DNA from 2 places in the Rhizobium acidisoli genome. Region 2 is predicted to be linked to the other one. Evidence: predicted binding sites of a transcription regulator. Region 2 holds the regulator's gene; the other holds the start of a gene.

Region 1 (7,837 bases), 1.2 Mb from region 2:
TCGCCCATGCCGAAGCGCCAAGACATCAAATCGATCCTCATCATCGGCGCGGGACCGATCGTCATTGGCCAGGCTTGCGAGTTCGACTATTCCGGCACCCAGGCCTGCAAGGCGCTGCGGGAGGAAGGCTATCGCGTCATCCTCGTCAACTCCAACCCGGCGACGATCATGACCGATCCGGGCCTTGCTGATGCAACTTACGTCGAGCCGATCACCCCCGAGGTCGTCGCCAAGATCATTGCCAAGGAGCGCCCGGATGCGCTGCTGCCGACCATGGGCGGCCAGACGGCGCTGAATACCGCGCTTTCGCTAAAGCGCATGGGCGTGCTCGACCGCTACAATGTCGAGATGATCGGCGCCAAGCCCGCCGCCATCGACATGGCCGAGGACCGGGCGCTGTTTCGCGAGGCGATGGCCCGTATCGGGCTTGAAACGCCGCGCTCGATGCTGGCGAACGCCACCGACATCAAGGACCTCGACCGCAAGACGCACGAGGCCGAGCGCAACAAACTGCGCGACAGCCTCTCCGGATCCGATCTCGACAAGGCACTGGACGAACTGGAAAACCAGTGGAACCTCGGCGAGAGCGATCGCAAGCAGCGTTACATCAGCCACGCCATGGCGATTGCCGCCCAGGCGATCGACCACGTCGGCCTGCCCGCCATCATCCGCCCCTCCTTCACCATGGGCGGCACCGGCGGCGGCATCGCCTACAACCGCTCGGAATTCTTCGAGATCGTCGGCGGTGGCCTCGACGCCTCGCCGACCACCGAAGTGCTGGTCGAGGAATCGGTGCTCGGCTGGAAGGAATATGAAATGGAAGTCGTCCGCGACAAGGCGGACAATTGCATCATCATCTGCTCGATCGAAAACATCGATCCAATGGGCGTCCACACCGGCGATTCGATCACCGTCGCGCCAGCGCTGACGCTGACCGATAAGGAATTCCAGATCATGCGCAACGCCTCGATCGCGGTATTGCGCGAGATCGGCGTCGAAACCGGCGGCTCGAACGTCCAGTTCGCCGTCAATCCGAAGGACGGCCGCCTGGTCGTCATCGAAATGAACCCGCGCGTCTCGCGCTCCTCGGCGCTCGCCTCCAAGGCCACCGGCTTTCCGATCGCCAAGGTCGCCGCCAAGCTCGCCATCGGTTATACGCTCGACGAGCTGGACAACGACATCACCGGCGGCGCAACGCCTGCCTCCTTCGAACCGTCGATCGACTATGTCGTCACCAAGATCCCGCGTTTCGCTTTCGAGAAATTCCCCGGCGCCTCGCCGGTGCTGACGACCGCGATGAAGTCTGTCGGTGAAGTCATGGCGATCGGCCGCACCTTCGCCGAATCGCTGCAGAAAGCGCTGCGCGGCCTCGAAACCGGCCTGACCGGCCTCGACGAGATCGAGATCCCCGATTCCGAGGAAGGCGAATCCAGCCACAACGCCATCCGCGCCGCCATCGGCACGCCGACGCCGGATCGCCTGCGCATGGTCGCCCAGGCGCTGCGCATGGGCCTCAGCATCGAAGAGGTGCACGAGGGCTGCAAGATCGACCCCTGGTTCATCGCCGAGCTCAAGAATATCATCGACACGGAAGCGCGCATCCGCGAGCACGGCCTGCCCGAGGATGCCGCGAACCTGCGCATGCTGAAGGCCATGGGCTTTTCCGACGCGCGTCTGGCGACGCTGACCGGCAAGCGCCCCAAGCAGGTCGCCGAACTTCGCAACAGCCTCAACGTCCGCCCGGTCTTCAAGCGTATCGATACCTGTGCCGCCGAATTCGCTTCGCCGACCGCCTATATGTATTCGACCTACGAGACGCCCTTCGTCGGCGTCGCCCGCTCCGAAGCTGAGGTTTCCGACCGCAAGAAGGTCGTCATCCTCGGCGGCGGCCCGAACCGCATCGGCCAGGGCATCGAGTTCGATTATTGCTGCTGCCATGCCGCCTTCGCGCTGAAGGATGCCGGTTATGAAGCGATCATGATCAACTGCAACCCGGAAACCGTCTCGACCGACTACGACACGTCCGATCGCCTGTATTTCGAGCCGCTGACGGCCGAGGACGTGATCGAGATCCTGCGGGCCGAGCAGGAAAAGGGCGAAGTCGTCGGCGTCATCGTCCAGTTCGGCGGCCAGACGCCGCTGAAGCTTGCCGAGGCGCTCGAGAAGAACGGCATCCCGATCCTCGGCACGGCACCCGACATGATCGATCTTGCCGAGGACCGCGACCGTTTCCAGAAGCTTCTGATGAAGCTCGATCTCAACCAGCCGAACAACGGCATCGCCTACTCGGTCGAGCAGGCCCGCCTGGTCGCCGCCGAAATCGCCTTCCCGCTGGTCGTGCGCCCGTCCTACGTGCTCGGCGGCCGCGCCATGCAGATCCTGCATTCGGAAGGCCAGCTGCAGACATACCTGCTCGACACGGTTCCGGAACTGGTGCCCGAAGACATCAAGCAGCGTTATCCCAACGACAAGACCGGCCAGATCAACACTCTGCTCGGCAAGAACCCGCTGCTCTTCGACAGCTACCTCAGCCACGCCATCGAAGTCGACGTCGACTGCCTCTGCGATGGAACCGACGTCTATGTCGCCGGCATCATGGAGCATATCGAGGAAGCCGGCATCCATTCCGGCGATAGCGCCTGCTCGCTGCCGCCGCGCTCGCTACCCGTCGAACTGCTCGACGAGTTGGAGCGCCAGGCAAAGGCGATGGCCAAGGCGCTCAATGTCGGCGGCCTGATGAATGTCCAGTTCGCAATCAAGGATGGCACCGTCTACGTTCTCGAAGTCAATCCACGCGCCTCGCGCACCGTACCCTTCGTCGCCAAGACCATCGGCGCACCGATCGCCAAGATCGCCGCCCGCGTCATGGCCGGCGAAAAACTCGACGCGACCTTCGCCGCCTATGGCGAAAAGCCCGATCCGCGCAAGCTCACGCATATCGCCGTCAAGGAAGCGGTCTTCCCCTTCGCCCGCTTCCCCGGCGTCGACACGCTGCTCGGCCCGGAAATGCGCTCGACCGGCGAAGTCATCGGCCTCGACACCGATTTTGCGCTGGCCTTCGCCAAGTCGCAGCTCGGCGCTGGCGTCGAGCTGCCGCGTGACGGAACGGTGTTCGTCTCGGTGCGCGACGAGGACAAGCCGCGCGTGCTGCCGGCGATCCGCATCCTCGTCGAACAGGGCTTCAAGGTGCTGGCGACCGGCGGCACGGCCCGCTTCCTCGGCGAAAACGGCATCACCGCCACCAAGATCAACAAGGTGCTGGAAGGCCGTCCGCATATCGAGGACGCCATCCGCAACCGCCAGGTCCAGCTGGTCATCAACACCACCGACGGCAACAAGGCGATCTCGGACTCGAAGTCGCTGCGCCGCGCGACGCTGATGCAAAAGGTGCCTTATTACACCACCATGGCAGGCGCCGAAGCCGCGGCCCAGGCGATCAAGGCGCTGAAGGCGGGCAATCTCGAAGTGCGGCCGCTGCAGAGCTACTTCGCTTGAGATAGAGCAATTCCAGCGGCGCCATCGCTCGGTGAGCGGTGGCGCCGCTTCACCGGAATCACTTTATCCGGCGGACGCCATAAGCCGCTGAATCTCCAGCATATCGTTGCGAAATCGCACCATCTCCTCCGCTTTCAACCGCTCGTCGGGAATGCGCAGCAGATAGGAGGGATGCACCGTCACGAAGAGCGTGCGTCCTCCTTCGATCGCCATTGCCTTTCCCCTGACGTCCTGCAGGCGCTCTTTCACATCGGTCAGCGCCGCAAGCGCGGTCGCCCCCATGGCAACGATCAGCTTCGGCTTAACGAGCGCCAGTTCCAGATCCAGCCACCAGCGACAATGCTTCACCTCCCCCATATTGGGCTTCTGATGGATGCGGCGTTTGCCGCGCGGCTCATATTTGAAATGCTTGACGGCATTGGTGACATAGAGCGCCGAACGGTCGATGCCGACGTCCGCGATCACCTGGTCGAGCAGCTTGCCGGCCGGGCCGACGAAGGGGCGCCCGGCGATATCCTCCTGATCGCCCGGCTGCTCGCCGACGAACATCACCTCCGCATCGCGCGGCCCCTCCCCGAAGACGGTCTGTGTCGCCTTGGCATGAAGCGGACAGCGGGTGCAGGCGCCAGCTTCGGCGCTTAGCGCTTCAAGCGTGCCGGCCGGCGCTTCAGGTTCTATGGGAAGGTTGCGGGCGGCCTCCTGAAGCCGGTCGTGAAAGGGAAGCGATTGCGTCGCCTCGCGCGCGGCCATGGCCCGCACCTGGCTCTCGGCGGATGCGATCAGCCCAGGGATAAGATCGGCTTCCGGCAGGTTCTTCCAGTATTTTTTCGGCATTTCCGCCTGCATCGCCTTCAGCTTCAGCCGCGCCGGGTTGAAGATGCTGACATAGTAGGTGCGCCAGAGATCATCGGTGGCATCGGTGAGATTGGGCTTCTCGCAGGGCGCGTCGCTGAGCGTCAGCCGCGCACCGTCCCAGGCCGCCGACCCCTTGGGCGTGGCGATCAGCCAGTCCATATCGGTGAAGCGCCGTTGGAAAAATGGCGCCGTGCGCCTGACGATATGATGGTCCGGCTCGAACCAGGCGATGAATTTTCGACGGCCCGCCGCTGCCGCACCAACCTCTTTGAAACGGACGAAAGCCGTCATCTTGTGGGCGTCGCGCCGGACATTTTTTGCCATCAGGCGAGCCCGCACGACATCCTCGTCGGAGGCCACTTCGAGCAGTTGCCGGTCCAGCTGCAGCCGCCAGAGCAGGCGGTAAAGCAAGGAGAAGCGCGCCGGGTCGGAGTGGCAGAGAACCGTCTCGGCAAGCTCGATAAAGGCGGGCGGCACCGTCATCGGCTTGCGTGTCACCGGCGCCGGCGGCATGGCGTCGCGTTGAAAGGCAAGATCCGCCTCTGCGCTTCTTTCCCGCCAGTCGATCTCCTCAGGCAAAATGCCGGCGGCCGCGAAGGCGCGCGCGGCATCGCGCCATTCGGCAAGATCGCCCCGTCCCGCAAGCACGACCCGGCGCATCATAGCAGCGACAATTGTTCAGGTTTCGGCTCGAACATGGCGCGAAGGTCCGGGCGGTCGATCAGCCGGCGCGGCGACCAGCCTTCCGCCGAGATGAAGGACTGAACCTTCTTGATCGAGATGCCGAGCCGCGACAGATCGTCGAGCCGCAGCCGGCGAAAGCGTCGAGCCGAAACGATTGATTTGACCGTCTTCGTGCCGAGACCGGGAACGCGCAGTAGGCGTTCACGTTCGGCTTTGTTGATATCGACGGGAAATTCGGCCCGGTTCGCCAGCGCCCAGGCAAGCTTCGGGTCGAGGTTGAGGTCGAGCATGCCGCCGGTCTGGCTGGCAGTAATTTCGTCGATGCCGAACCCATAGAACCGATAGAGCCAGTCTGCCTGATAGAGCCGGTGTTCGCGCATCAGCGGCGGCTTGATCAGCGGCAGGTTTTTCGATGAATCCGGGATCGGGCTGAAGGCGGAATAATAGACACGCTTCAGGCCGTAGCTGCTGTAAAGCCGGCCGCTGGTCGCAAGGATCGTCGCATCATTCGCGCCGTCCGCACCGACGATCATCTGCGTGCTCTGGCCGGCCGGCACGAAGCGCTGACGCTTCTTCGTGCGCAGCGTCGGCTCGCCGGCGGCCTCGATCTTCAGCCTCAGATCGCCCATCGATCGGCGAATATTGGCGGGCTTCTTTTCCGGCGCAAAGCGGCTGATGCCGTTATCCGTCGGCAACTCGATATTGAGCGACAGCCTGTCGGCAAAAAGCCCCGCCTCTTCGATCAGCCGCGGCGATGCCTCCGGGATCGATTTCAGATGGATATAACCGCGAAAATTATGCGTCACGCGCAGTTCGCGGACGATGCGGACCATCTCTTCCATCGTGTAATCGGACGAGCGGATAATGCCCGAGGAAAGGAACAGGCCCTCGATATAATTGCGGCGGTAGAATTCCAGCGTCAGCCAGATCACTTCCTCGGGCGTGAAGCGCGCCCGTTCGACATTGCTCGACGAGCGATTGATGCAATAGGCGCAGTCGTAGATGCAGAAATTGGTCAGCAGTATTTTCAGAAGCGAAATGCATCGCCCATCCGGGGCATAGGCATGACAGATGCCGGACCCCTCGGTCGAGCCGAGCCCGCCGCTTGCCGCCGAATCGCGTTTCACCGTGCCGCTGGAAGCGCAGGAAGCATCATATTTGGCGGCATCGGAAAGGATGGCCAAGCGTTCTGTTAGCGATTTCTTCATTAGTATGTTCACTATATGTTCTTGCGGACAAAGTCAATCGCGGCGATCCTGCCTCAACCGCGTTTTTGGGCCTGATGACCCGGTATCGCGGTGGCTCGCTTTTCCGTTCATGCGAATTTTCTGGAAATCGGCCTTGGCGATCTGCTATAAGCACTTAACTAGGATTGTGGCACGGTTCCGAAGCTCCCCTTCGGGACCTGTTTTCTTTTGTGTTCGCGCCTACTGCGTGGATACAAGGAGTGAAGGACAGAAAAATGGTTGAAAAGGTACCAATGACACCGGGTGGTTTCGTCAAGCTGCAGGAAGAACTGCGCTGGCGTCAGCAGGAGGAGCGCCCTCGAATCATTGAGGCGATCGCCGAAGCCCGTGCCCATGGCGACCTTTCTGAAAACGCCGAATATCACGCCGCCAAGGAAGCCCAGAGTCACAATGAAGGCCGCATCAGCGAGCTGGAAGATTTGACGGCGCGCGCCGAGGTCATCGACCTGACGAAAATGTCCGGCGACAAGATCAAGTTCGGCGCCAAGGTGAAGCTCGTCGACGAAGATACCGAAGAAGAAAAGACCTACCAGATCGTCGGCGATCAGGAAGCCGACGTCAAAGCCGGCCGCATCTCCATCTCCTCGCCGATCGCCCGCGCGCTGATCGGCAAGGAAGTCGGCGATTCCATCGAGGTCAATGCGCCCGGTGGCTCCAAGGCCTACGAAATCCTCCAGGTTTCCTGGGGCTGATCGCCCGCCACAGACGAGACCCCTCCCTTGCCTGATTTGCGTGACGTCGAGATCATCGCGCCCAATTTCAAGCGCCGGCTCTCCGGCGTCACGTCGACCATCGTCCAGCTCATCCCCTGCCAGATCCGGCTCGGCATGAGGATCGCAACGCTCGGCCCCGGCCTGCCGGAAGGCTTGGCGAAGCTGAGATGGTCGCAGCTCCTTGGCCTCTGGCGCCCGCCGGCGCGCCGGCGGCGGCGTGTCTGGCACGCCCGCCGCAACAACGAGATGGCCGTCGGCATCCTGCTTCGCTATCTCCTGCGCATGCCGCTGAAGCTCCTCTTCACTTCGGCCGCGCAGCGCCGCCATACCGCCTATACGAAATGGCTGATCCGCCGCATGGACGCAGTGATCGCGACCAGTGACCGCTCCGGCTCGTTCCTCGAGGTGCCCCACACGGTCATCCAGCACGGCGTCGACCTTTCGCTGTTCCATCCGCCGGAAACGGCGGAAGACGGCATTGCCGCCACCGGCCTGCCCGGCCGCCATCTGGTCGGCTGTTTCGGCCGCGTGCGCCATCAGAAGGGCACCGATCTTTTCGTCCGGGCAATGATCGAACTCCTGCCGCAGCACCCGGAATGGACGGCGGTCGTCTCCGGCCGGGTGACGGCCGAGCACACCGCCTTCGCAGACAAGCTCAAAGCGGATGTCGCCGCCGCCGGCCTCAGCGACCGTATCCTCTTCCTCGGCGAAGTGCCCGATATCAAGGTGTGGTACCGCCGCCTGACGCTTTATGTCGCCCCCTCCCGCAACGAAGGTTTCGGCCTGACCCCGCTCGAGGCCATGGCGTCGCGAACGGCGGTGGTGGCATCCGACGCCGGCGCC
Region 2 (7,837 bases):
CTTGGCAGCCGAGTTGATGATGTGGTCGATCGCCTGCATGGCGAAGTTGAAGGTCATGAATTCGACGATCGGGCGAAGGCCGGCCATGGCGGCGCCGACGCCGACGCCGGCAAAGCCGTGCTCGGTGATCGGCGTATCGATGACGCGGCGGGGGCCGAATTCCTGCAGCAACCCTTGCGTGACCTTGTAGGCGCCCTGATATTCGGCGACTTCCTCGCCCATGACGAAGACATCTTCGCTGGCGCGCATTTCCTCGGCCATGGCGTCACGGAGCGCTTCGCGCACCGTCATCGACACCATTTCGGTGCCGGCCGGAATTTCCGGGTCATTCGGCACGACGGCCTTCGGCTCGGCCGGAAGCGGTGCGGAAGCCGAGCCGCTATTCGTCGGCTTTTCTTCCTGGGCAGCCTGAGGTGCGGCAGCAGCAGCCGGCTTGGCGGCGGAGATATCCGCGGCCGATTCGCCATCCTGCAGCAGCACGGCGATCTTGGTGTTGACCTTGACGCCTTCGGTGCCGGCATCGACGAGCAGCTTGCCGATGACGCCTTCGTCGACGGCTTCGACTTCCATCGTCGCCTTGTCGGTTTCGATTTCGGCAATGACGTCGCCAGAAGTGACCTTGTCACCTTCCTGCTTCAGCCATTTGGACAGCGTGCCTTCTTCCATGGTCGGAGAGAGGGCGGGCATGAGGATATCGATAGGCATGGGTTCCCTCCCCGATTAGAGCAGAATGTCGGTGTAGAGCTCGGATGCATCCGGCTCCGGATCGGCCTGGGCGAAGTCGGCGCTGTCGGCGACGATGTCGCGGACATCCTTGTCGATCGCCTTCAGATCGTCTTCGGAGGCCCAGCCCTTTTCGATGAGGCGCGCCTTGACCTGCTCGATCGGGTCCTGCTCGGAGCGCATCTTCTGCACTTCTTCCTTCGAGCGATATTTCGCCGGATCCGACATGGAGTGACCGCGATAACGATAGGTCAGCATTTCGAGAATTATCGGGCCCTTGCCGGAGCGGCAATGTTCGAGCGCCTCGTCAGCGGCCGCCTTGACGGCGCGAACGTCCATGCCGTCGACCTGGATGCCCGGGATGCCGAAGCCGGAGCCGCGCAGCGAGTAGTTCGACTGCGCGGTGGCGCGTGCCGTGGAAGTGCCCATGGCGTAACGGTTGTTCTCGACGATATAGACGATCGGCAGTTTCCAGAGAGCCGCCATGTTGAAGCTCTCGTAGACCTGGCCTTGGTTGGCAGCGCCATCGCCGAAATAGGCGATCGAGACATTGCCGTTGCCGCGGTAATGATTGGCAAAGGCAAGACCGGTTCCCAGCGAAACCTGGGCGCCGACGATGCCGTGGCCGCCGTAGAAATGCTTCTCTTTCGAGAACATGTGCATCGAGCCGCCCTTCCCGTGGGAATAGCCGCTGCGGCGGCCGGTCAACTCGGCCATGACGCCGCGCGCTTCCATGCCGGTTGCCAGCATGTGGCCGTGGTCGCGATAGGCGGTGATGACCTGGTCGCCTTCCTTCTGCGCCATCTGCATGCCGACGACGACAGCCTCCTGACCGATGTAAAGGTGGCAAAAGCCGCCGATGAAGCCCATGCCGTAAAGCTGGCCGGCCTTCTCCTCGAAGCGGCGGATCAGCAGCATCTCGCGATAGGCTTTGAGCTCCTCATCGCGATCGAAGTCGGCTACCGGGCCTCCATTCGATGCCTTGGCTGCCGGTTTTGCTGCAGTTTTGCGGCTGGAAACGGTCGCGGTCTTTCGCGGCGCCATTCAACCCTCCCTATGGGTTTGTCGTTTCTCGGTGACGCGTACCATAGGGAAGAAATAAGACCACAGCAATGCCATAATTGCATGGCTCGTATTCGGCGCTAAATTATTGGAAATACGACGAAAATTCCAATTAACCGAATTCCGGTTAATTGGAATAATGGTTGAATATGACGATCTCGTCCGCGCGCGACATATTGAGCTGATAGCGCGCTTTTTCGTCCAGCATATCCTTGTCGAGCGAGCCATCGCTCAGCAGCGCCACCTGATTTTCCAGATGTTCGCGCTTTGCCTTCAAGATCGCAAGCTCTTTTTCACGCGCGACACGCTGATGCTCGAACGTTTCCGTTGCGCGCAGTCCGTAATCGCCGTGAATGCAATGATAACCGAAGTAGGAAAGGAAGGCGACCGTCATGGCCGGAATGACGAAACGGCCGATCTTTCTCTTCTTATGATGCTTTGTCCACATACACGCATGCTCTTGAACGCATTACCAATTCGTTCAGCATAACGCTCAGAGATTAACCGTTCGTTGACCGTAAAAACGGGCAACAAAAAACCCGCGCTGGGAAGGCGCGGGTTACGTCGTTGAACGCAGATTCGATCAGCCGCGGATGATCGAGCGGCCGGCATACTGAGCCTGGGGCCCAAGGCCTTCCTCGATACGGATCAGCTGGTTGTACTTGGCGAGACGGTCGGAACGCGACAGCGAGCCGGTCTTGATCTGGCCGCAGTTGGTGGCGACCGCGAGGTCGGCGATGGTCGAATCTTCCGTTTCGCCGGAGCGGTGTGACATGACGGCGGTATAGGCTGCCTTGTGCGCGGTGTTGACCGCGTCGAGCGTTTCCGTCAGCGAGCCGATCTGGTTGACCTTGACGAGGATCGAGTTGGCGACGCCCATGCGGATGCCGTCGCGAAGACGGGCGGAGTTGGTGACGAAAAGATCGTCGCCGACGAGCTGGGTCTTCTTGCCGGTCAGGTCGGTCAGCGTCTTCCAGCCGTCCCAGTCGTCCTCGGCCATGCCGTCTTCGATCGAGATGATCGGGTACTTGGCGGCGAGCTCGGCCAGATATTCGGCCATGGCGCCCGATTCGAGCGTGCGGCCTTCACCTTCGAGAACATACTTGCCGTCCTTGAAGAACTCAGTCGAGGCGCAATCGAGGCCGAGGCACATGTCGTCGCCCGGCTTGTAGCCGGCTTTTTCGATCGACTTCATGATGAAGTCGAGGGCTTCTGGCGCGCTCTTCAGGCCCGGAGCAAAACCACCTTCGTCGCCGACATTGGTGTTGTGGCCCTGGGCGGCGAGTTCCTTGCGCAGCGTATGGAAGACTTCCGAACCCATCCGCACGGCTTCGGCGATCGTGTCGGCGCCGACCGGCAGGATCATGAATTCCTGGAAATCAATTGGATTGTCGGCATGGGCGCCGCCGTTGATGATGTTCATCATCGGCACCGGAAGCAGGCACGCGGACGCGCCGCCGACATAGCGGTAGAGCGGCAGGCCGGAGGCCTGGGCGGCAGCCTTGGCGACGGCGAGCGACACGCCGAGGATGGCGTTGGCGCCGAGGCGCGACTTGTTCGGCGTACCGTCGAGCTCGATCATGATGTTGTCGATCTGGATCTGGTTTTCGGCATCGATGCCGCCGATCGCGTCGAAGATCTCGGTATTGGCCGCATCGACCGCCTTCTGCACGCCCTTGCCGAGGTAGCGCTTGCCGCCGTCGCGCAGCTCGACCGCCTCATGCGCGCCCGTCGAAGCGCCCGAGGGAACGGCCGCGCGGCCCATGCTGCCGTCTTCGAGATAGACATCGACTTCGACGGTGGGGTTGCCACGGCTATCGAGAATCTCGCGGGCGATGATATCGGTGATTGCAGTCATGGGTTCTTCCTGCTCGGTGGGTGATCAATCGTTCGAAGCCTGTCATAATCGAAGGCGTGCAAATTACAATGGCGCATTGCACACCTTCGATCTGCATGTCTGATCGTCGCTATAGCACGAACATGTCAGGCTTTTGACTGTCAGCCCTTGGCGACGGCATCGAAGGCCAGCAGCTTTTCCAGCAGCCGCGGCATGTCCTTGAGATAGACCATGTTCGGGCCGTCGGACGGTGCATTGTCCGGGTCCTGGTGGGTTTCGACGAAGACGCCGGCAATACCGGTCGCTACCGCTGCGCGCGCCAGCGTTTCCACGAATTCCCGCTGCCCCCCGGAGGAATCGCCCTGCCCGCCCGGCTGCGCCACGGAATGGGTCGCATCGAAAACGACGGGGGCGCCCATCGACGCCATGATTGGCAGCGAGCGCATGTCGGAAACCAACGTATTATAGCCGAAGGAGGCGCCGCGTTCGCAGAGCAGCACGTTCGGATTGCCGCTGGCGTTGAGCTTCTTCAGCACGTTCTTCATGTCCCAGGGGGCGAGGAACTGGCCCTTCTTGACATTGACGGCACGGCCGGTCTCGGCGGCGGCGATCAGGAGGTCGGTCTGACGGCAGAGGAAGGCCGGAATCTGCAGGACATCGACCACCTTTGCCACTTCGGCGCATTGCTCGGCGGTGTGAACGTCGGTGAGGACCGGAAAGCCGAATTCCTTCTTGAGATCGGCAAAGACCTGCATGCCCTTTTCAAGCCCGATGCCGCGCTCGGCCGACAGCGAGGTGCGGTTCGCCTTGTCGAACGAACTTTTGTAGACGAGGCCGATGCCGAGCTTGGCGCAGAGCTCTTTGAGCGTCCCGGCAACCATGAAAGCGTGGTCGCGGCTCTCCATCTGGCACGGGCCGGCAATCAGCGACAGGCGGCCGGTATTGGAGAAGGTGACCTGACCTGCGCCCTCGCCGATCCTGACTTCAGAATTCGTATCAGTGCTCATCGTGTTTCCTCGAAGGCGAAGAGCGTGCCCTGCCCGGGCGCCGGCTTCACCAGAATGCGATTGTTCTTGCGCGTGTAGGTCACTCCGTTAGCAGCCAAATGCGCTTCTGTCACGGCAAGATCGGCGACAGTGAAGAGGATAGCCCGGCCGCGCAGGCCGCGGTCGGCGGATGAGACGGCGATCTCAAAATAAGCCTCCAGCCCTTCCGGCGTCATCAGGCTGATTTTCGCGTTCGGCGCGGCGATATTGACGCCGAAACTGGTTTTTTCGACGGCCGACTGTGCAGCGGCAAGGCCGACGAAGGCTGCGAATGCGGCGGGTTCCGGCGCGCAAAGCGCAATCTCGGCAATGCCTGTTACGCCATTGGCATGCGTCTCCAGCGCGCCGCGGTCGGACGGCAGCGGATTGATGCGCTCGACGCTGAAGAGGAAGAAATCCGGCGCGCGCAGCTCAGCGGCAAAGGCCAGCTTGAAGCCGGCGATGGTCTCGGACCCATCAGGCATTTTCATCGGCCGGCTGAACTGCAGCATCTCGCCGGCGCTCGATCCGCTGCCGGCGTAGTTGCGATGATCGCGGCCGGCATCGCTGGTGGCAAACGCCACCGCCGAAAGCCCCTCCTCGCCGCAACGGAAGCGGAAGGCGCGGTTGCGGGCGGTGAAGACATTGCCGTGTCGCGCCGACGCCTCGCTCTCTTCGACGCTGGCGATACCAAGCGGCTCCAGATAGGTCTTGTCGGCAAAGAAGACGCAGGCATTCTCCGTTCCGAAGGGATGGCGGGCATCGGCGGCAACGGTGAAGCCGAGCTTGCCGAGCCGTTCGCGGGCCAGATCGATATTGACGACGGGCAGCACGACATGATCCAGCGGGTGCGGTTTGGCGGAACGCTCGTTCATCATATCCCTCCCTCAAACGACAAGAGATGTGCGACAGCCCCACCCCCAATGCAAGACATGTGTGCCAATCCGGCGAATGAAAATAAAAATCTCAACGAGTTGGCGGCAAGTTTTACGGAAATTTAGCACCTTGCGGAACACATATGGAACATATAGTGTCTGTTCTGGATTTGTTTCAATCAGGGGTCACACGCCGATGCTCACGCGCAAACAACAGGAGCTTCTCCTTTTCATTCATGAGCGCATGAAGGAATCCGGCGTTCCGCCATCTTTCGACGAGATGAAGGATGCCCTGGATCTGGCCTCGAAATCCGGCATTCATCGCCTGATTACGGCGCTCGAAGAACGCGGTTTCATTCGCCGCCTACCGAACCGCGCCAGGGCGCTCGAGGTCATCAAGCTTCCCGAAGCCTATAGCCCCAGCATCCAGCCCCGGCGCGGCTTTTCGCCAAGCGTCATCGAGGGCAGCCTTGGCAAGCCCCAGCCGGCTGCTGCCCCCGCGCCTGCAAAACCCGTCGCCGACAACGGCAACTCGGTCTCGGTGCCGGTCATGGGCCGAATCGCTGCCGGCGTTCCGATCTCGGCGATCCAGAACAACACCCATGACATCGTTGTTCCCGCCGACATGCTTGGCTCCGGTGAACATTATGCGCTGGAGGTCAAAGGCGATTCGATGATCGACGCCGGCATCTTCGATGGCGACACGGTGATCATCCGCAACGGCAGCACCGCAAGCCCCGGCGACATCGTCGTTGCGCTCGTCGATGACGAGGAAGCGACACTGAAGCGCTTCCGCCGCAAGGGCGCCTCGATCGCACTTGAAGCGGCCAACCCGGCTTACGAGACCCGGATCTTCGGGCCGGACCGCGTCAAGGTGCAGGGCAAACTCGTCGGCCTCATTCGCCGCTATCACTGACACCGGACAGACCAGATTCGACAAAACTGTTGCTGCGCCAGTCATAGGCGCGCTGGCGCATCCACGGCCGCGACAGCGTTTCGAATGCGGTTGCGACCTCCAGGCCGGCATCCGCGAAACGCAACTCGACGGAACCGGTCCTGCGCAGCGTCTCACCGGTGAAGAGCGTCGCGCCTGAGCGGCAGCTGTTGAAACGCAGACGGACCGGCGTCACGACGATATCGGCCGAATCGCAGGCCGGACCGAGATAAGCGGCATTGTCGATGATGGTTACCACACGGCCATTGCCAAGCCTCGATGTGCACCAGGCCTTCTTGACGCAGGAAAAGCGGTTTGTTTCTCCGCCCGCGGCAGCCGCCCGCATTGCTGTCCTTGCTTCATTCTGCTGCTCGCGGGAAAGCCTGACGCGGCGGTCTTCTCCCTCCGGTGGGATAGCGGGGCCATCCAGCATTCTCGGCGGGTGATGCGTCGGCAGGACCAACGCTCTTTGCCACTGGTCGAAGATGAAATCCGGCGGGTTTTCACGATTGGAAGCCATTGCCGCCGTATCGACGAGCGCGACCAGACCGCCGTCCTCCGAAATCACCAGATCCGGCGGCCGCGGAACCGGCAGAATCAGCACCAGGAGCGTCGAGACTGCGAGGATCATTGTGCCGGCATGGCGCAGCCGGGTGCGGAGCAGCGTCAGCAGCAGGAAGCCTGCGACGGCGACGGCGAAATACCAGGCGGGCAAGCGGCCGACGCCGATATCGCCGCCCCAACCTGACACCGTCTTGGCGACTACGATCACCAGATCGAGGCCGAAGCCGACCACCTTCCAGAGCGGAGCGTCCAGACCGAACGGCATGAGCAACATCGCCAGCAGCCCGGCCGGCATGACGATGAAGGAGATGATCGGCATCGTCGCGAGGTTTGCCGGCAGGCCGTAAGCGGTCAGGCGATGAAAATGCTCGATCGAAAACAGCGCCGTGGAGAAGCCGCCGATCAGCGAGGTCAGGAAGACGCCGCCGAAGAAACCGGCGACCGCAACGACCGGCCGGAAGACCGGCAACTTCAGCCAGGCGTTTTCGCGGATGCGCCGGTCTTTCCACAGCTGATAACCCGATACCAATGCCAATGTCGCGGCAAAGGACATCTGGAAGCTCGGACCCAGGACTTCGGAGGGCGAAATGGCAATGATGACAAGGGCCGAGAGAACGACATTGCGCAGGCTGATCGACGGCCGATCGAAGAAGACGGCGATCAGCATGATGGCCATCATGATAAAGGCGCGTTCAGCCGAGACCCCGAAGCCGGAGATCAGGTAGTAAGCGGTGACGGCGATGAGCGCGCCTGCTGCGGCGATCTTCTTGGTCGGATAAGCCTGGGCAACGCCCGGAAAGAGGCTGAGCAGCATCCG

Evidence for each region. Region 2 encodes LexA, which represses DNA repair genes until DNA is damaged. Its sites were predicted from a motif close to TGTTCNNNNTGTGTTCNG; they were not measured.
Region 1: the regulator LexA is predicted to act here: its motif matches at 6,248-6,265, upstream of CO657_RS13885 (putative DNA modification/repair radical SAM protein).

What each region holds. Positions count from the first base shown of each region.
Region 1 is NZ_CP034998.1:2,796,210-2,804,046, forward strand. Features, by position in the region: gene carB (carbamoyl-phosphate synthase large subunit) at 7-3,495, shown strand; gene CO657_RS13880 (UdgX family uracil-DNA binding protein) at 3,559-5,010, opposite strand; gene CO657_RS13885 (putative DNA modification/repair radical SAM protein) at 5,010-6,242, opposite strand; gene greA (transcription elongation factor GreA) at 6,497-6,973, shown strand; gene CO657_RS13895 (glycosyltransferase family 4 protein) at 7,001-7,837, shown strand, end outside.
Region 2 is NZ_CP034998.1:1,627,960-1,635,796, reverse strand. Features, by position in the region: gene CO657_RS08175 (pyruvate dehydrogenase complex E1 component subunit beta) at 1-705, opposite strand, end outside; gene pdhA (pyruvate dehydrogenase (acetyl-transferring) E1 component subunit alpha) at 721-1,767, opposite strand; gene CO657_RS08165 (FtsB family cell division protein) at 1,913-2,233, opposite strand; gene eno (phosphopyruvate hydratase) at 2,369-3,643, opposite strand; gene kdsA (3-deoxy-8-phosphooctulonate synthase) at 3,784-4,629, opposite strand; gene CO657_RS08150 (VOC family protein) at 4,626-5,522, opposite strand; gene lexA (transcriptional repressor LexA) at 5,719-6,438, shown strand; partial or broken gene CO657_RS08140 (ComEC/Rec2 family competence protein) at 6,419-7,837, opposite strand, start outside.